Regions from separate parts of the Chryseobacterium joostei genome, predicted to be linked through region 3. Evidence: riboswitches for the same ligand, from Rfam matches in the RefSeq annotation. Region 3 holds a riboswitch; each other region holds the start of a gene.
The links. A riboswitch is a leader RNA that binds a small molecule or an ion and turns the genes downstream of it on or off. The one in region 3 is predicted to bind cobalamin.

Region 1: it holds a riboswitch for cobalamin, as region 3 does, so the genes downstream of both, EG359_RS08700 (TonB-dependent receptor plug domain-containing protein) here and EG359_RS21095 (T9SS type A sorting domain-containing protein) in region 3, are expected to answer to the same signal.
Region 2: it holds a riboswitch for cobalamin, as region 3 does, so the genes downstream of both, EG359_RS08100 (acyl-CoA thioesterase) here and EG359_RS21095 (T9SS type A sorting domain-containing protein) in region 3, are expected to answer to the same signal.

What each region holds. Positions count from the first base shown of each region.
Region 1 is NZ_CP033926.1:1,915,518-1,922,510, reverse strand. Features, by position in the region: gene EG359_RS08710 (hypothetical protein) at 1-610, opposite strand, end outside; gene pafA (alkaline phosphatase PafA) at 715-2,361, shown strand; cobalamin riboswitch at 2,568-2,743, shown strand; gene EG359_RS08700 (TonB-dependent receptor plug domain-containing protein) at 2,777-4,606, shown strand; gene EG359_RS08695 (hypothetical protein) at 4,625-5,692, shown strand; gene EG359_RS08690 (CCA tRNA nucleotidyltransferase) at 5,862-6,993, opposite strand, start outside.
Region 2 is NZ_CP033926.1:1,781,273-1,788,265, forward strand. Features, by position in the region: gene EG359_RS08090 (hypothetical protein) at 1-1,242, opposite strand, end outside; gene EG359_RS08095 (hypothetical protein) at 1,335-2,132, shown strand; cobalamin riboswitch at 2,166-2,346, shown strand; gene EG359_RS08100 (acyl-CoA thioesterase) at 2,462-2,845, shown strand; gene EG359_RS08105 (HD domain-containing protein) at 2,942-3,535, opposite strand; gene EG359_RS08110 (XAC2610-related protein) at 3,544-4,281, opposite strand; gene EG359_RS08115 (PadR family transcriptional regulator) at 4,834-5,163, shown strand; gene EG359_RS08120 (PspC domain-containing protein) at 5,175-6,899, shown strand.
Region 3 is NZ_CP033926.1:4,607,009-4,614,001, reverse strand. Features, by position in the region: gene tpiA (triose-phosphate isomerase) at 1-736, shown strand, start outside; gene EG359_RS21100 (esterase-like activity of phytase family protein) at 835-2,100, opposite strand; cobalamin riboswitch at 2,356-2,549, shown strand; gene EG359_RS21095 (T9SS type A sorting domain-containing protein) at 2,620-3,738, shown strand; gene clpP (ATP-dependent Clp endopeptidase proteolytic subunit ClpP) at 3,828-4,514, opposite strand; gene dnaG (DNA primase) at 4,624-6,612, opposite strand; gene tsaE (tRNA (adenosine(37)-N6)-threonylcarbamoyltransferase complex ATPase subunit type 1 TsaE) at 6,710-6,993, shown strand, end outside.

The sequences.
Region 1 (6,993 bases), 2.2 Mb from region 3:
GTCGTCCATTGCTGAAAAAGAGCATTAGATTACAATGATTATTAAAATCATGATCCTTATAATAGAATACATTGATGTTTTCCTCTCTGCATATAGGAATAAGGTGATTGATAAAGTCTTTTTTGTCTGCTAATGGTAGGTTACAGTCAATTCTTATGGAAAGATTTTCAGCATTATTCTTTTTTAATTCCGAACCAACGATTTGAATAAAACGATGTTCAATATTTTCAAAAACTTCCTTTTCCGGCTGATAGCTTTTATTGAGTTGAGCTTTAAAAGGAACGCTTGAATCCAAAAGTTTTGCATTTTCTTGAATCAACAAATCTTCTATTTCGGCTGCAAACTGAAAATGATAATCGAAAAGCTGATGATCTCCAATACTAATAATAAGCTGATTCTCATTGATGGCAAGGGACAAATAAGTTCTTTTGAAACATAATTTCAATTCTTCCAGTTTTCTGATGAGGTTTTCAATATTACTCACCTGAACTCTTGCTGCCAGTTCTGCATCATTATCCGCATGGCCTCCATATCCTTCAAAAAACCTGAAAAACTTGAAATGGTATAGGTTTTCAGGGAATTTAAAGTACCAGTATACTCCTAAAATCATGATGAATTGGGTTAGGGAATTGAATAAAGATCAAATTTAAATAAAATTTCATACTCTAAAACTTTCAAAACCCCTAAATTTGTGATCAATAAAAATTTACTTGGATGCTTAGGAACATTTCAATTGCGGCAGCTACTTTTTTGTCCGTAGTTACAATCAATGCGCAGAAGAACAGAAATTCTCAATTGGAAAGACCCAAATTAGTAGTAGGTCTGGTAGTGGATCAGATGCGTTGGGATTATCTATACCGTTTTTACAACAAATATGGAAATGACGGTTTCAAAAGATTATTGAATACAGGTTATTCTTTAAATAATGTACACATTCCGTATGTTCCAACCATTACAGCGCTAGGACACACGTGTATTTATACAGGATCTGTACCTGCAATTCACGGGATTGCCGGAAACGACTGGACGGATAAGGAAACGGGTAAAGGGGTATACTGTACTGCAGACGACAGTGTGCAGCCGGTAGGAACTACCAATACAAAAACAGGAAGCCACTCTCCGAAAAACCTTTGGTCTACAACGGTAACGGATGAATTAAGACTGGCAACCAATTTCCAAGGGAAAGTAGTTGGTGTTTCTTTGAAAGACCGTGCTTCCATTCTTCCTGCGGGACATACTCCGAACGGAGCGTTCTGGTTTGATGACAGTACCGGAAATTTTATTACAAGCACATGGTATATGAATGATCTTCCTCAGTGGGTGAAATCATTCAACTCTCAGAATTTACCGGAAAAATTAGTAGCAAATGGCTGGAATACTTTACTTCCAATCAATCAGTATACAGAAAGTTCGCCTGACAATTCTTCCTGGGAAGGGTTATTGGGAAGTGCAAAGACACCTACTTTCCCTTACAATGATTTAGCAAAAGATTATCAGACAAAAAAAGATAACATTCGTTACACACCTTTCGGAAATACGCTGACTTTGAAGTTGGCGGAAGCTTCTGTAGAGGGTGAAAAACTAGGAGGTGATGCTATTACTGACTTTTTAGCAATCAACTTGGCTTCTACTGATTATGCCGGGCATAAGTTCGGACCGAATTCCATTGAAGTGGAGGATGTTTATATCAGACTAGATCAGGATTTAGCAGAATTCTTCAACTACCTGGATTCAAAGGTTGGAAAAGGTGAGTACACCGTTTTCCTTTCTGCTGACCACGGTGGTGCTCATTCGGTAGGATTCCTGAAAGAACATAAAATACCTACAGGTTTCTTCGGAGAAGGAGCTGAGAAGAATATTAACGAAAAGTTGAAAGCTAAATTTGGCGCAGATAAATTGATTAATGCAATTGATAACTATCAGATTTATTTTGACAGAAAAGTATTGGCAGACAGCAAACTTGAGTTGGATGATGTAAGAAACTTTACGGTAAAGGAATTGGAAAAAGATCTTACTGTTTTATATGCTGTTTCTGTAGATAAAGTTCAGGAATCTAGTATTCCGGAGCCCATTAAGCAAAGAATTATCAACGGAATCAACAGACAGAGAAGTGGTGATATCCAATTGATTTCTCATGACTCTATGCTTCCACCATACTCCAAAACAGGAACTACACACAGTGTATGGAATTCTTATGATTCACATATTCCATTAATCTTTATGGGATGGGGAGTTAAGCAGGGTGAAAGCAATAAGGCTTATCATATGACGGATATTGCGCCTACAGTTTCTTCATTACTAAAAATTCAATTCCCAAGTGGAAATGTAGGAAACCCAATTACGGAAGTAATCGGTAAATAAGTAAACATATTGTTATATATAATCAGCTGCTTTCGTATGGGAGGCAGCTGTTTTTATTTTATATATGTAATGTTTCAGGCTTACAGTTATCTGAATTTTTACAGTAAATCTATATGTATTTATTTTTGCTAAAAATAGGTACAGATGATCACAAAATGCAAAGGTTGGCCTATAAGTCTGATTTTTGGTCAATACATTTAAAAAGCTATCTTTGCAAAAATTTTGGTTTCCAGCATATTGGAATGAAAAGGGAATTGGGTGAGACGCCCAGACTGTCCCCGCAACTGTAAATCGCAACAAAAGTTTCTGTAAACAGCCACTGTACAAACGGGAAGGCACAGAAAGCGAAAGTCAGGAGACCTGCCAGAATAATAATCAAAAAAACATATTGCTTTCGGAGGAAAAGTGGAATAATATGGGTATAAAAAGATCTTTAGTACTGTTTTTGTCGTCTTACGGCTGCTTTCTTTTCGGACAGGAGAAAGTGGTTGATACGATTTATATTTTCGATAGTCAGATGAATAAGGTAAAGCTTTTTCATCCTGTAAAAACTATTAGTACTGAAGATGCCCAAAAAAATTCCAGCAATCTTTCTGAACTGCTGAGATTCCAGTCTGCTGTTTACATTAAGGAAAACGGACGTGGAGCAGTTTCTTCACCATCTTTCCGAGGAACCACCGCCCAACAGACGGCTTTTGTATGGAATGGAATTAATATTAACTCTAATTTTTTAGGACAGGGAGATATCAATAATATTTCTTTGTTCGGGTATGACCAGATCGGAATAAAAGCCGGTGGAGGAAGTGTTACCTATGGCTCCGGAGCTATCGGCGGAAGTATTCACCTGAATAATAATCTCGACTTTAATAAAGGGTTTCATGGTACACTATTTTCAGAAGTAGCATCTTTTAATACCTATAACAACTTGCTTAAAGGAGCTTATAGCAATGAAAAATTCAGCTTTAAGGCTTCGGGGAACTATTCTGTAAGTGAGAATGATTATGAAGTAAAAGAGGCTAAAAGCTACATCAATAGAAACGGACAATACTACAATACAAATTTCAATATTGCTGCAGCCTATAAAATTGCTCCACACCATCAGGTTTCATGGATTTCGGAGTTCTTTAACGGACAACAGCATTATCCGGTTCTTTTTGATAACGAAACTGAAACGAAATACAGAACTCAAAATGTAAGAAGTCTGATTTCATGGGATTGGAATAAAACACAATTCAATAACTCTTTCAAGGCAGCCTATACGGAGGAAAATTTCCAGTATTTTGCTAAAGCTGATGGTCCTCAGACTAGTGGTGGAACTGGGAAGAATTATATCCTGAAGAATGATTTCAATTATTTCTTTAACTCTAAATGGAACTTCAATGTTATTGGAGAGTATCAGCTTAATAAAGGAGAAGGATATGGTTCCGGAATAGATCATGTAAGTCGAAATATGGGATCAGTTTCTGGATTATTAAGATATTTTCCTGCAACAGATCTACGTCTTGAAGCCGGAATACGAAAAGATTTCGTTGGAAAAATTAGCTCTCCTGTACTGTTTTCTTTTTCCGGAAAATGGAATGCCGTAGATTGGTATACTCTCGGGCTGAGTGTTTCAAGAAACTTCAGGGCTCCATCTTTCAATGATTTATATTGGCAGCCGGGAGGTAATATGGATTTAAAGCCAGAGACATCCTATCAGTTTGAACTGAGAAACCAGTTTAAGGTAGGAGATCTTCAGATGTCAGTCGCTCCTTTTTATCTGGATATCCGCGATATGATAAGATGGCTTCCAACTTTCTCGGGATATTATAGTCCTGTAAACACAGATCATGTAAGATCATATGGGGTAGAGGCTCAAATGGAGTATATGAAAAGGTTTGGTAAGCATCTATTAAAAGGAAGCCTTGGATATACCTATACAAATTCTCAGGATCTTGAAAAGAAAAAGCAATTGATGTATGTGCCATTTCATAAGTTCACTGGAAATATTGATTACCAGTATGAGTTTATAAAAGTATATGTTCAGGGGCTTTTTAACGGGCTTACCTATACAGATTCCAACGAAAAGAGAAGTGAGGCTTTGGAAAATTATTTTGTAATGAATGCCGGGCTTGGTCTTACGTTCCATAAGGAGTATACCATAGGGTTCAAGGTTAATAATGTTTTCAATCAAGTCTATTATACTATGTTCGCTTATCCATTGCCTAAAAGAAATTATAGTGTAAGTTTAAATATCAATTTTTAAAAATAAAATTAAATATATATGAATATCAAAAGAATTTTACCTCTTGCATTTGCTTCCATGTTACTTTTCAATGTTTCATGTAGCAGCGATAATGACACTGAGACTACTCAGTCAACTACCTATGAAAACGGAATCCTTGTTTCCAACGAAGGTGGATTTACAAAGCCTACCTCTGATGTTACTTTCTTGAGCAACAGCCTTGGAAATATATTTACTAACATCTATTCTGAGAATAACAATAAGGAATCTTTTGGTAAGGTACTTCAAAGTATAGGCTTCCTTGGAGATCGTGCTTATTTGGTAGCGAATGTTCCTAACAAAATTGATATTGTAAACCGTTATACATTCAGAAAACAAGCTACGGTAATAGCTAATCTTGATAATCCAAGATATATAGCATTCTCTGGAAATAAATATTTTGTAACGAACAATAACTTTGCGGATGTAAGAAAGCTTAATGCCTATAATATTGCAGATAACACCTATGTAAATAGTGTTAGTTTCCCACGTTATGCTGAAAAGGTAGTTGAAGCAGAAGGAAATATTATTGTACAGACTGATGGTATTGGTTATAATACTGCTCCTCCTTTTGATTCGTTTGCAACAGGGTATACAATCAGTGTTGTAAGCCCGTCTACAAATACTATAAGCAAGACGATTACACTACCTAGCGTAGGGATTATTAAAGATCTTATTTCTTACAAAGGAAGCGCTTATGTATTGGTTTCTGATAATACAGACTCATACATTTACAAGATCAATTCTTCTGCAGGAACTTTTACAACAACTACTCTTACAGGAATTCCTAAAGTTCAGAAATTGAGAGCAGATAGTGATAAGTTCTATTTTATCACTGATACCAATAAAGTTTATGGTATGGCTGTTAATTCTACAGCTGTTCCTACTACACCTATTGTTACAGCCGTAGGGAATGTTTATGGTTTTGACGTTATTGATGGTAGAATCTTTGCCGCAGACGCAAACTTCTCAGAAGATGGTAAAGTAAATGTTTACAACGCGAACAATGGTTCTCTATTGAAAAACTTTACGGCAGGAGTTGGAACAAACGGGTTCTATAAAAATTAAGAATAACGCTTAGGCGTACGCAAAATAATTTTTTATTTTTTCATCATTTGTGTTTTTTTCCGGACGGGCTCTTAGGGCCCGTCCGGCTTTGTTATATACCTCATTGAAGTAAACGAAATACGGCTGGATGTGAAACATCCAGCCGTATTTTATACTTTGTAAAATTCAATTATATTTTTAATCCCAGTTTTTCTGCTTCTGCAATAACAAACCTGGTTGCTTCTTCCTTTTCATTCGGAATTTCCCCCTCAAGGATTGCTTCTTTCACTTTTTCCTTTAAAATACCGATTTCACGTCCCGGCTTAAGGTCAAACATTTGCATAATCTCCTCTCCGGTGATAGGAGGCTGGAAGTTTCTTACCTGATCCTTTTCCTCTACTTCCTTGATCTTAACAGCCACATATTCAAAGTTTTTCTTGAATTTCTCCTGTTTTTTGGAGTTTTTAGTGGTGATATCCGCCTTGCAAAGCGTAAAAAGTTCCTCAAGGTTTTCTCCGGCATCAAATAAAAGCCTTCTTAATGCAGAATCTGAAGCATCATCTGTAATCAAGGCAATAGGTCTGGAAGAAAGTTTTACCATTTTCTGAACATACTTCATGTCACTTCCCAATGGCAGCTTCAGCCTCTGGAAAAGAGTCTTTACCATTTTTGAGCCTAAAAATTCATGTCCGTGGAAAGTCCAGCCTGTTCCTTCCACAAACTTTTTCGTAGGAGCTTTTCCAATGTCATGAAGTAATGCAGACCAGCGCAGCCAAAGGTTATCGGTATTCACAGAAATATTATCCACTACCTCAAGGGTGTGGTAAAAGTTATCCTTATGGGTTTGTCCTTCTACTTCCTCTACACCTTTAAGCTCTATTAATTCAGGAATAATAAGCTTTAAAAGCCCGGTTTGTTCCATCAATTTTAATCCTACAGAAGGTTTTTCAGATAACATAATCTTGTTAAACTCCACCATGATTCTCTCCATGGAAACAATACTGATTCTTTCAGCTTCCTGCTTAATGGCATTTAAAGAATTTTCTTCAATGGTAAAGCCTAGGGTTGAAGCAAAACGTACTGCTCTCATCATTCTCAATGGATCATCAGAATAGGTTTGAGCAGGCTCTAATGGAGTTCTTAGAATTTCTTTTTCCAGATCTTCAATCCCGTTGAAAGGATCAATAAGTTCCCCGAAATTATCTTTATTTAAAGAAATTGCCATCGCATTGATGGTGAAATCTCTTCTTTTTTGGTCATCTTCCAAAGTTCCGCCCTCCACTTCAGGCTTACGGCTGTTTTCTGTGTAGCTTTCCTTTCTG
Region 2 (6,993 bases), 2.0 Mb from region 3:
TTCCTTATATTTTCCCAATCCATCTTCCATAAAAAGCAGCAATAACTTATTCATTGTATTGGTATATACCAGCAACCCATATCCCTGTTTCACAATTTCCAACGGATATTTGCCAAGTTCTTTCTGAACTTCTGATAGAACCTGACTTTGCACTTCCTCCGAATTCCCCAAGACAGAATAATCTGTTTGTTTAATCAGTACTTTAAGTTTTTCGAAACAAGCTTCCCGACTCTTGCACTGAAGAGTAAATTTCTTCAAAAATTCAGGGCTAAAATTGATTTTTCTAACTGCTCCCTCCATTAAAAACCCTAAATCCGGAACCTTATCCATAGAAAAAGCAGTAACCAAACCTCTTAAGTGATCTTTTTGTTCTTCATTATTTTCCTTTTCATAAATTTCGGAAATCTTTTTTTGAAGCTCAAAAACAGAAAGCTTTTCTGTATCCTTTTTCATTTGTCTATTGAGAAGTACATACACTTTTTCAGTACTGGTGAATGGTCTGTCTTCTTCTCTTTTTTCAGAAATCCATACCGAAACGGAGTCGCAGTCTGCCTCACAGTGACCAATGATTCTGCCTACCCCAATGTAATTCATTTTATCTCGTGAACTATTCCAAAGCTTTCTAAATTCAGAAAACTTTATCTGCGAATTTTTAATACTTGCTCTGTCAAAATCCTTGAAATCTAATTTTAATAAGGAAAAGTATAACTGGGCATCGGAGCTAAGTTTCGTACTCATAAGGCTATCAATACTTACCAAAGCTTTCTGTTTTTCTGTATATGAAACACCTGACAATCTATTCGCATCTATCATCTTACTTCGGAAATAAAGTTTCATAGCTTCCATATTATAAGGATACTTTTTCCTGAAGCCAGAATATAAAATTTCATAATCTGCCGGGTTTTGAGTATATAATGCCAACCATACTTTTAAAAAATCCTGGTCTTCTCCTGAAAGTTTAGATTCTGAAATTTTGCGGTATGCTTTCTCCTTACCCAGAGTGTTATAATCCAGTAATGTTTGAATAAAAAAAGATTCCTTTGTATGCTTTTGGTAATAATCAGATTTCAACAAATCCTTTGCCTTTTTATAGCTTCCCTCTTTTGAAATTGATAAATTGATACCCAACTGCTCCTGAAAAGATTCTTCCAGACAATCTGCGTAGGTATATGAAAAGAAATTGAACTGTGCTGAGAATATCACAGGAAAAAGTAGGGCTATGAATTTAAATATATTCTTCATGATTATTTAATAGGAAGTTCAAATATAATTTTAAAATTCAGAATTCTGAAAAGCATTTAATTTATATATTTGGAGCATCAAAAAAAGTCACCATGATTTTCATAAACAAAGCATTCTACTTATCCGCTTTCAGTATTTTTTCTTTAGCACTCGTTAAGGGTCAGAATAAAGTTCCCTTTGGTGTTGTAAAAGCAGAGGAAGGATATGCCAATGTACGTGTACACAAGGACAATTACAGAAAAATTGTCGACAAAATCCGTATGCGTAAAGGTGATGTATTTGTTTATGTAAAGCCTGCTCCGGGAGAAACTGAGTGGATATGGATCAAATATCCTGAAAAACAGGATGATGATAAGCCTTTTGTACGTTATGAAACTCTTGACAAGGAAGGAATGGTCAATAAGGAACGTATCGCTTATATTGATCAGCTTCCAGCCTATACTCCTTCAAAATCTAAAAACGGAAAATCATTAATTTTCACAGATAATTCTGATCCCAAAGTTCTGACTTCTCAAAGAAGCAAAGTGGTCATTGATATTTACCCATCCAATGCCGGCTACCGTAAAAAGGAAAAGGATGCGGAAGGAAAGCTTCTTACGATTGATAAAGTAAAACCTTGGGGAATAGGAAACGATCTTCCCGAAGGAATGACGGAAATTAAGTCTATCAGAGTACAACAACCCGGAAGAGGGTCTGTTTTTGTAAGGGAAGCTATCAAAAACATGTTCCAGCCTACCATGGATTTTAACAACATAGGGGTTACTTCTCTGGACAACGACAATATTTTCCTTTATATGATCAATGGTTCGGGAGAAAACAGATATACCACCCTTTGGACGATCAAGAAAGGAAGAGTGATCAGCCAGATTATTTATCATAATCCGGAATAAATTCATTATTTTTGTACCGAAAAAGTTTAACGCTTATTCATCACAGAAACTGGTTCTGCCTAACCGCAGATTAAAAGGGAACCGTGTGAAAATCACGGACTGTCGCGCAACTGTAAGTAACTGAAATCTTTATCAAAAGATCCACTGTGCGAGGCATGGGAAGGAGATAAAAGATGTTACAAGTCAGGAGACCTGCCTTTTCTTAAACAAGAAACTTTCGCGATCTGAAGTTTTATTGATCTGATGGATTGTTTCAGGGATTTCTAAGATTCCTGTCATTATTCTGTTGTTTTAATATTATTTCATTTCGCCTTAATTAATAATGAAATATGACTACAGAAGAAAGAATTGAAGCAGCCGAAACCAGAATCTTTAAAGCGGTTTTCCCCAACACAACCAATCATTATGATACTCTTTTCGGAGGTACTGCCATGCAGCTGATGGATGAAGTAGCCTTTATTACTGCTACCCGATTTGCAAGAAAAAGAGTGGTAACGGTAAGCAGCGATAAGATTGATTTTAAAAAACCTATTCCTGCCGGAACTATTGTTGAACTGATTGGAAGAGTTTCACATGTTGGAAAAACAAGTATGAAAGTGAGTGTGGAGATCTTTACAGAACAAATGTACTCCTACGAAAGAGAAAAAGCAATTGTAGGTGATTTTACCTTTGTAGCAATTGACGAATTCAAAAAGCCAATTCAAATACTATAATAATTTTCGGGCGGCCAATGGCCGCCCGAAAATTTTCCAAAACAGGAATAACCAATCTCTTTCTTTCATAGAAATAAGACCGGATATTGAGTTATTTTATGATTTCACTACTTTTTCAGTTTCCAGGCTTCTGTTTAATAAGAGTTCAAATGCTTCACCCATCTCGTCCGATGCTCTGGTAATGGCATTTTCAAGCATATTTCTAATTTGCTTTTCCGTAACTCCGGCTTCTGTCCAGCTTTTTCCTGAAGTATGAGAATTCAGGATAAAAGGCATAATTCTATCGATGGCACAAGCAAAAATAGCATCAGGAGTCTTTTCCTCTTCAAATTCCAGCCATAAATTAAAGAACTCTGTACGCAAAGGCTCATCCAGAATTCCAAAGATCTTTTGGGCAGAGACTTTTTCTCTTTCAAATTTTCCAACCATTGCTTTCTCATCAAACAAAAAAGTATCACCAGCTTCAATCTCTACAAGATCATGAATAGAAAGCATTCTTATTACCCTCAGCAAATCAATATCTGTACGGTTTTTCGCATATGGATAAAGGATTTGTGCCAGAATAATAATTTGCCATGAATGCTCTGCCGTATTCTCTCTTCGGGAGTCATCTGCATTATAATTTCTTCTTTGTACATTTTTCAGGGCATCCACTGCCAGGATAAAATCGATCTCTTTCTGTATCTTCATCTTACTTTTTATTTATGATATTCTTCGGCTGGATATACCTTGGTTTTGGTAATCCATTTATTATTTATTTTTTCTTGTGTAATCACCTTTACATACTTTTCATCACTCTTATCCTCTTCCTTTTCAAGTACCTTATCCAGTCCTTTATTCGGAATCACCCTATATTCTGTGGTAAAAAAATTACAACATCCCGACTTTCCATAGCAAATCAAACGTTTACGAACAGGATCCGTTTCAAAAAGATCAAAATAGCTTGATGCAATGTCTGTAAGCTCTTTACTTTTTACAAAGGCCATCCTTGTACTGTTAAACACATATACATCATAAGAAGCACTGCTATAGTTACCAAGATTTCCATTTCTTATTGCTATGTCCTCCGTTCCGTCAAAATTAAAGTCATCAAAAACCACAGGACTTTGTTCCTTTTTTAGTTGAATCATTTTTCCCGGCATCGGTTTTTGATCATTTTCGAAACTTAGCACCAGATTATCAGACGTAAAAGTTTGTACCTTGGCATTTTTGTTATCAAACAATTCTACAGTTCCCTTACCCATACATCCGTCATTATAACAGTTTTCAATATGGATCACAGCATCGTAGTTTTTCGACGCATCTTTAACCTCAAATTGATATTGTCCAAAACACACAGGCCCTAATAAAATAAAGGCAGATAAACCTTTGTAGTAATTTAAAATATTCATGGTAATAGTAAATGTGAATTCAACTGTTTCTGTAAAAATCTCCATAACAAAAATACGAATCCTACTACCCATCTCAAAATTCATACGCCTTTATATCTCAAAATATGAAATCAGATCTCTGGTTTTTAGAAGCTGTTCCCGCTATCCGCTCATACTCCTCGCACCACTCCAAAACCCCAATATGCTGCGGGGTAACCGCTACTATCGGGGCTATGAAGTCTCATTATAAGCAATGTTGCCATTGGGTATCAATCAATTTGATCAGGATTGCAAAATACCGGCTGTCATAAAATCCTTGATGTTTCAATCCTATTTAAAGTAAAACAAATATTATCTCATTACATTTCTCTATCTAAAGCACTCAATTTTTAAGGTTAAAATCAATTATTTTGCCTTTAATAAGAATTCCTTAAAATCTGCAATAAAATTATAATGCTGATTATCAATTAGTTAAACTATTTATTTTAAAAATTTCACTACTTTGTATTGCATAATACCATTTTATTTACATATCTTTGTAATGTAAAATTAGAATAGGCCCAACTAGCTAGGGGTATTTTTCTAAAATATATAACTAATTAACAAAACTTATCAAAGATGAATACTGAAAATACCAAAGCGCAAATGCGAAAAGGGATTCTGGAATTCTGTATTCTAAGTCTCATCAATAATCGCGAAATGTATGTTTCCGATCTTATAGATGAACTGAAAAAAGGAAAACTGGATGTAGTGGAAGGGACCCTCTACCCTCTTCTTACAAGACTTAAAAATGGAGAGTTTCTCTCCTACAGATGGGAAGAATCTACCGGGGGACCACCCAGAAAATATTATCAAATTACAGAAAAAGGAAAACTTTTCCTGGATGAACTTCTCAATACGTGGAATGAGCTTACAGCCTCAGTAAACCAAATCACCCAACAAAATTAAAAAACAAAGCTATGAACAAGACACTCTCAATAGGACTCGCAGGTTTTTCTTTTACCATAGAAGAACACGCATATATAAAGCTCAGCGATTACCTGAACGCACTAAGAAGCTCACTGGATGCTTCTGAAGCGGATGAGGTAATGCATGACATAGAAATAAGAATGGTGGAGATTTTCAGAGATTCTCTGGGAAAACGTGAAGTGATCAACGATACAGATGTAGAAAAAGTAATCGCACAGATCGGAACCCCTGAGAAGATTGAAGAACAAGAAGAGGCTTATTTTTCTGAAAAAAATACGACTAAAAATACAAACAACACCGGAAATAGTTACACAGACAAAAAACAATTGTTCCGTGATCCTGAAAAACAAAAAATTGCAGGAGTTTGCGCAGGTTTAGCTCAATATGTAGGAATGGATATTACTGCTATGAGAGCCATCTGGCTAGGGATTTTCGTCTTAGGAATCTTCACAGCAGCAATTTCTTCTTCATTGATCGGACTTCTCTATGTAATTCTTTGGATTGTACTTCCAAAAGCTGAAACAGCAGCAGATTTCCTGAAAATGCAGGGAAAGCCTATGAACTTCGACAATCTTAAGAATGAGTCTAATAAACTGGTACAATTTGCCAATGAATCTACTCAGAGGGTCGGAGAAATCTACACAGAAAACAAACCTTACATCAACAATGCCGGAAGCGGTATCTGGAATGTATTCAAGTACATCGTAGGAGGGTTCTTCGTATTGATGGCGGTAGGAAGCATTATCGGAGTATTTGTATTGTTTGGGCTTTTCGGAATGGATACTGATTTTCCAGGAGCCAATCAGATAAGATTCTATATGGATGATAATGGTCTGGATAAGGTATTGGCAGCCATTATGGTGATTGGAAGTTTAATTCCTGCTATACTTTTCAGCTTATTAAGCATCAAAATCTTCTCTCCGAAAACAAAACTTAGAAATATCGGATGGGTAATAGGAGGTTTATTTCTTCTTCTGATCGGACTGGGAACTTACTTTGGACTTAGCATGGCAAAGAAAAACCTGATCTATAAAGGAAGCAAGGAAGACACGGAAAACGTAGCCATTAATACTACATCTGATACCATTTATGTAGACATAAAGCAGGTAAGCATTCCGCAGAACTACAAGGCTTATGATGATGACATCTATTCAGACAAAAATTCAGTGTATGAGGAAGACTATATCTCTGTAGAAGTAACCAGAAAACCTGATGTAAAAACACCTTATCTGATCATTAAGAAAGAAGGAAACGGGTACAACTATCCTCTTCAGCTGACAGTTCCTGTAGAAGTTATAAACAATAAGGTTATACTTCCTAACTACATCAAATATCCTTACGATCACAGATTCAGAGACTACAGAGTAGATTATGAACTTGTAGTTCCTCAAAAGGCTGTTGTAATTCCATTGAAAAAAGACAGAATTGATTTCAACGGGGATCTGGATGGCGATGGCATTAATGATGACGATGAGAACAACGATGAAAACCACCACGGGGTAAGAATCGAAAAAAATAAAATCACAGTAAATGGTTCTAGTATAGAATACAACTCTGATGATAAGGACAGTATCATTATCAATGGTAAAAAAGTTCCTAATAACCAGGCTAAGAAAGTAATTGATTCCGTAGCATCCGATATTAAGAAAATAAATAAGGATATGGACATCAAAATCAAGGACGGAAAAAACGAAATTTCCATACAAACTAAATAATTAACTTTAGAGAGTGGTAGAAGATGTGAATGGATGGCAACCGTTTGAAATTCACATCCTTCTTCTCTCAAAAAAGTGAAAAAACCTAGTATTT
Region 3 (6,993 bases):
AAACTGGAAAATGAACAAAAATGTAATTGATGCACAACAATTGATGATTCAGTTACTAAGCTATAAAAACAACAATGCAACCAACTGTGAGGTTTGGATCGCTCCACCGGCTTTATATTTAATGATGGCAAAAGACATCTTTGAAAAGGATGAAATCGGGGTATTCTCTCAGGATATGAGCGAGCATGAAAGCGGAGCTTACACTGGTGAGATTTCTGCAGATATGTTAGAATCTATTGAAGCAAACGGATCTTTGATCGGTCACTCTGAAAGAAGACAATACCACGGTGAAACAGATTCTCACTGCAACAGAAAAGTAAAATTAGCTTTAGATAAAGGCCTTACTCCAATCTATTGTAACGGAGAAACGCTTGAACAAAGAAAGGCAGGACAACACCTTGAAGTGGTTAAAAACCAAACTGAAGTAGCTCTTTTCACTCTTTCTGCTGATGAAATCAAAAAAGTAGTTATTGCTTACGAACCGGTTTGGGCTATCGGAACAGGAGAAACAGCAACACCTGAGCAGGCTCAGGAAATTCATGCACATATCAGAAGCATCATTGCAGCTAAATACGGTCAGGAAGTAGCGGATGAAGTTTCTATTCTTTACGGAGGTTCTGTGAAGCCGGATAATGCTAAGGAAATCTTCTCTCAGCCGGATATTGACGGAGGTCTGATTGGAGGTGCAGCTTTGAAATTAGAGGATTTCTCTAAGATTATTGAGGGTTTCAATTAATAATAGAAGACTAATATTTGGGAGCTATAGCTCACTTTTATTGATCTAAAATAAAAAACGGCGGAATAAATTCGCCGTTTTCTTTTAAAAAAATCTAATTATTGAATATCGACTACATACATAGTTCCTTTATCTACCTTTCCTGTTTTAGGAAGGATTTTTGCTTTCGGGTTTCCGCTTCCGTCATCCACCACTCCAAAGTCATCATCATTGAAAACAGCCAGTTTATTGTTTCCTAAATAAACAATCCCCTCAAATTTATCATGTTCATATCCTAGTTTTGCTACTAAATCTACGGCCAGTTTTTTAGTAACAGGTTTAATTCCCGCATTGGTAAGTTCATCCCAGCTACATTGCTCCAAGGCCTTACCATTTACTTTCATTCCGTCTACAGCAGCGATATCATTCCCGTTTACATCCGATGCATTGCTTAGATTGATTCTGTATACTTTTTTAACTCCCCCCTGCGTTCCGAAGTTTCCGTCTCTTTCAATGACAAGAAATTCATTATTGCCTAAAGCCGTGATATCACATACTGAATCAGACGCACCACCATCCTGCTTGTACAAATATTGCTTGGTTTGTCCTGTAGCAATATCAAAAGTCACGATTCTTGTTAAAGTGGTATTTGTTGCCAGTGCTTTCGTAGGTACCAGCATCATAGACTGTATGGTTCCTACTAATGTTCTTCCGTCCGGAGTCATACAAAGACCCTCCATCCCTCTATTGGCTCTTCTTTTCGCCAAAACTGCAGGTAATTTTCTTGTTCCTGTATTCACCCCAATTGGACTTATTCTCTCCATTTCTACTCCTTCTGCACTGTAATGAACGATGTGTGGACCATACTCATCAGATACCCAGAATGTGCCATCTGGTGCAGCAACGATACTTTCACTATCCAGACCATAATTATCCGTACCCAGAACAGTTCCTGTAGCATCATAAGCCACTTCACCTGTACTTCCCATTCCTACCGGGTTTGGAAGTCCGGTAATAGGTTGTCCTGATGGATTTTTAAGCTTAATATATTTGATTACTTCTACATTTCCTTCAGCATTAATTTTAAAATGCATAATGGTTGGGGTAAAATTAGGTGTCAAAAACTTCTTACCATTCAGATAATCTGTATTCGGGCCACGATCCGTAATCACGTAAAATTCACCTTTTCTGCTGGGATGAGCCGCAGCACCTGAGCCAAAGCCACCATTTATCACATCTACCCCATTGATAGTTGCCATTTTAGAAAAAGGAAACTCCTGAGGAAGTTTAGAATAATTGACATCCTGATTATTCACATTGTCATCATCTTTATTACATGATAATAATGCCGTCATTGCCAAAGCAGATAATAGTAGTTTTTTCATATTAACTTTTATGGCGCGAAAGTATAGATTGATTGTAAACTGATCTTGAATGCAATAATAATTATGTTTTAACAATGAAACCCAAGAATGAATTCAATATAAACAATAAAAACCCACCGTTTGATCCGAAAATCAAAAGACAAACTAAAATTAAGTATCAACTCATGAAATCTAAAGCAACAAAGCATATATAACCATCAAAAAAAGCACAATTTCGTACATAATTCACAAAACGTCTTCAAAAATTTATATGATATATTTGCAGCGATTTAAGGTTGAACACTGTTCATTAATAGGGAATCAAGTGAGAATATTATTCAATTCTTGAGCTGTACCCGCAACTGTAAGCCGTTTCACCTATAGCAATATTATACCACTGGATCAAAAAATCCGGGAAGGTTAGCTATAAGGATGTAAGCCAGGAGACCTGCCTTGAATACATTTTTAATTACAGAACTAAGGATCTGATTCTTTTTTCTGTAATAAGTTTCGGGAATAAAACTTTAATTTAATTATATTATGAGAAAAATCTATCTTTTTTTCTTGCTGCTTTGTATGCAGTTTTTCTTTGCTCAATTCACAGAAAACGACATTAAGTTTTGGGTAGGAACGGGTTCTAAAAAGGCTTATTTCATTGCCGATTTCAATGACAATAACACTCCAAAATCCTATGCGTGGGGGTATCGTTTTGACGCCGATAATCTAATGGCAGAAGACATGATCAATGCCATTATATCAGCAGAGCCTAAAATGCAGGCTGATATTTTTTCAGGATATCTGTTCAGCTTCTCCTATAACCATCATGCTCCGGGTACCGATGATTCCTGGATTCCCTGGTTCGGGCCAAGTGCAGAAAATATGTCTAATGAAAATAATGGGGCCGGTTATGTTCATTTAACAGACGGACTTTGGTTTGGGATTACCTATGGTACTGATAATGGCCAAGTTGACATTCCGCCATCCACTCCTGTCCCTGCCTACAGCTCCCAATGGTTTACCTCATCCCAAATCATCAACTGGATTGGAACAGGAAATAACAAAAGCCTTGTTGTGATAGACTTTGGAACCGATAATGCCAATGGCAGTGCAAATTCTTTTGTTTTTGGAATTAAATATAACGGAAGTATAACCGCAGAACAGGCACTACAGCTTATTAAGTCTCAGGCTTCCTATTTTAATTTCACTTCAGGTAATAATCAAATCTCCAATCTATCATTAAATACCTTTGCAGGAAACACTTCAGGAACACAAAACTGGAAATTATATACAGGAAAAGATCTTTCGAGCTGGCAGAAAAAAGCAGATCTTAGTCAAATACAATTGAGTAATAATAGCTGGCTAGGATTAGGTTTTGGAGAAAGGAGACCATTTACTCCTACAGAAGCTAATAATGCAACATTAGGAGTTGCTTCTGTACAGAAAAATAAATTCGGTGTTTATCCTAATCCGACAAGTGATTTTATTCATATTGAAACATCAGAAAACATTAAGGAAGTGAATATTTATTCTGCGCCGGGACAAAAGGTAATGACTTCCCAAGCAGCAACAATCAATGTGAAATCTTTAAATGCAGGCGTATATTGGGTGGAGATTAAGACATCGAACAGTTCTACGATACATAGGATGGTTAAGAAATAAGAAATATTCTGAACTTTGTATACACAAGGTTTATCATAACAAAAAAACGTACCTCTTCAGGTACGTTTTTTTATGATTTTTAAAATCAATTATTTTTTCTCAGTAGATCTTTGAAGAACCTCATCTACCATTCCGTAGCCTTTTGCTTCTTCAGAAGTCATCCAGTAATCTCTATCAGAAGATTTTTCAACCCACTCATAAGTTTGTCCTGAATGGTGACCAATGATCTCATAAAGCTCCTGCTTTAATTTCAGCATCTCTCTCAAGTTGATCTCCATATCAGAAGCAACCCCTTGTGCACCTCCTGAAGGCTGGTGAATCATTACTCTTGAGTGCTTTAAAGCAGAACGTTTTCCTTTTTCACCTGCAACCAATAATACAGCTCCCATTGAAGCAGCCATACCTGTACAGATTGTTGCTACGTCAGGCTTAATGATCTGCATAGTGTCATAAATTCCTAAACCTGCATAAACGCTACCACCAGGAGAGTTGATGTAGATCTGAATGTCTTTTGACGGATCAGCACTTTCCAAGAATAAAAGCTGTGCTGTAACGATGTTCGCTACCTGATCATCAATACCTGTTCCCAGGAAGATAATTCTGTCCATCATCAAACGGGAGAAAACGTCCATCTGAGCAACGTTTAATCTTCTTTCCTCCATGATGTACGGTGTAAGATTCGTTGGGCCATACATACCCATATACTGATCGGTAACCAAACCGTTGTTTCCTAAATGCTTTACAGAGAAGTCTCTGAAATCTTTTTTAATGTCCATATTTCTATTATGTATTATTTTAATATTCTCGAAGTTTAAATTACAATATTTATTCCTAAAATTTTATAGGACTTTTTGTCACAGAATCCTGAAAATTGATGTCTTTAAACTATCTTTTTCTATTCCCATAAATACCCTTAATCGGTGAGTATTCGATGATATTGCTTAATCGTATGGAAGCCTGTTTCAGTAAGGTAATCTTTTTAATCAGCTCATAATACTTGGTTTCATCCGTACTGCTGTATTCATCAAGTTCCTTGGCTGTTTCTGTGATTAAATAATCAATATACCTGTATTTATGCAATAAAACATCCCCTTTGATCTGATCTGCCACCTTATCTCCGTAATTGGGCGGATAGATGTTTCTGGAAGCCCAGTTTTCAAGTTCATCCAAAGGCAGTAAGGCATCCACCACCTTGGTGGTAATCTCTTCATCCATAAAAGATACAAAAAAGTTCCCACTTCTAAGTTCATCTTTCTGAATTCCCTCTCTTACCTGGTTAATAATGATCTCGTTTTCTTTAACTAAAAATGTATATTGCTCCTCTTCAAAATGATGCAAAATTTCCTCAATAACGGTAATCTGATACTCTTCATTTTGTTCATTCTTCCTCTTCAATACAATATCCCCAAACATCAGCATATGATCTACCAGTTTATTCTCCATAAACAAGACATCAAACAGAAAGGGATCTTCTTTTTCCTTATCCAACGGAACAATCTCCATTTTTGGAGCTGCCGCTTTTTCTTTTTGCTGCTGCTGAACATGATGCGTCTGATTCTGAGTAATTTGTTTCTGAACATCCAGCTCATTAAAAAGACTCTGCTCAGAAAGACCAAACTTATTGGAAACCTCCTTAAGATACACCTCTCTTTTCAGTGCGTTCTGTACAAAGGAAACCGATTTTACAATATCACGAATAGCTTCAGCCTTTTTTATAGGATCACTTCCTACATCCCTTAGAAGAATTTCAGCCTTAAAGTCGATGAAATCCATCGCTTCATTTTCAATGTATTTTTCAACATATTCCTGTGGATGTTTTCTGGCAAAGGAATCCGGGTCATCACCATCCGGAAATAGCAATACGCGGATGTTCATTCCCTCTGTCAGCAACATATCAATGCTTCGGAAACTGGCTTTAATACCGGCATTGTCTCCGTCAAAAAGGATCGTTACATTTTCTGTAAGCCTTTTAATCAACTTAATTTGCTCTGTAGTCAGGGAAGTTCCGGAACTGGCTACCACGTTCTCTATTCCGGACATATGAAGAGAAATCACATCCATATATCCTTCTACCAAAAGACAGCCATTCTTTCTCGAAATAGCCTGCTTACTTTGGTTTAATCCGTAAAGAACATTGGATTTATGATAAATCTCTGTTTCCGGTGAATTGAGATACTTTGCAGTCTTAACATTGTTCTTAAGAATCCTTGCTCCAAATCCTAAAACCCTTCCTGAAAAACTATGGATCGGGAAAATAACCCTTTCTCTGAAACGATCTACTCCTGCAGGTGTATTTTCAGGGAAAATGGAAAGTCCTGATTTTTCAAGAATCTCCTTATTGTATCCTTTTTCTAAAGCATAGGTTGTAAAGGCATTCTTTTTTTCGGGTGAATATCCAAGCTGGAACTTCTTGATAATATCATCCTTAAGCTCTCTTTCCTTAAAATAAGCAAGACCTATACTTCTACCCTCATCATCATCCCAAAGGATCTCCTGAAAATAGGTATTGGCAACCTCATGGATCTTATACAATAGATCCTTTTCAGTCTGTGCATGCTTTGCTTCCTCAGAAATTTCACGGAGATCTTCTTCAATTTCAATTCCGTATTTCTTGGCTGCATGGCGAAGTGCCTCAGGATAAGTAAAGTTTTCAATTTCCATTAGGAAAGAGATCGCTGTACCTCCTTTTCCTGTAGAGAAATCCTTCCAGATCTGCTTACTTGGAGAAACCACAAAACTTGGAGACTTTTCTTCATGAAAAGGGCTGAGTCCTTTAAAGTTAGACCCTGCTCTTTTCAACTGCACATACTCACCTACAATCTCTTCAACGCGGATTGTGGAGAATATTTTATCAATGGTCTGCTTAGAAATCATGGTACAAAAATACACATAAAAAAAAACCTTACAATTATATAAACGCACTTATATATTCCGAGGATTTTTATGATTATTTTTGCAAACAAATTAGCATATGCAGTTCACTATCCATACAATTGAAGACTGGCAGGAAATTGTTGACACCATCATTCCTGAATTAAAACATAACATCCTGTTATTAAAGGGAAATCTGGGAGCGGGAAAAACCACTTTCACTCAATTTTTACTTAAAAATCTGGGAAGTAAAGATGAGGTTAACTCTCCTACTTATTCTATTGTTAATGAATACAACACGTCAAAAGGAAAAGTATATCACTTTGATCTTTATCGTCTAAAAAACATTGAAGAAGTTTATGATATCGGGATTGAAGAATATCT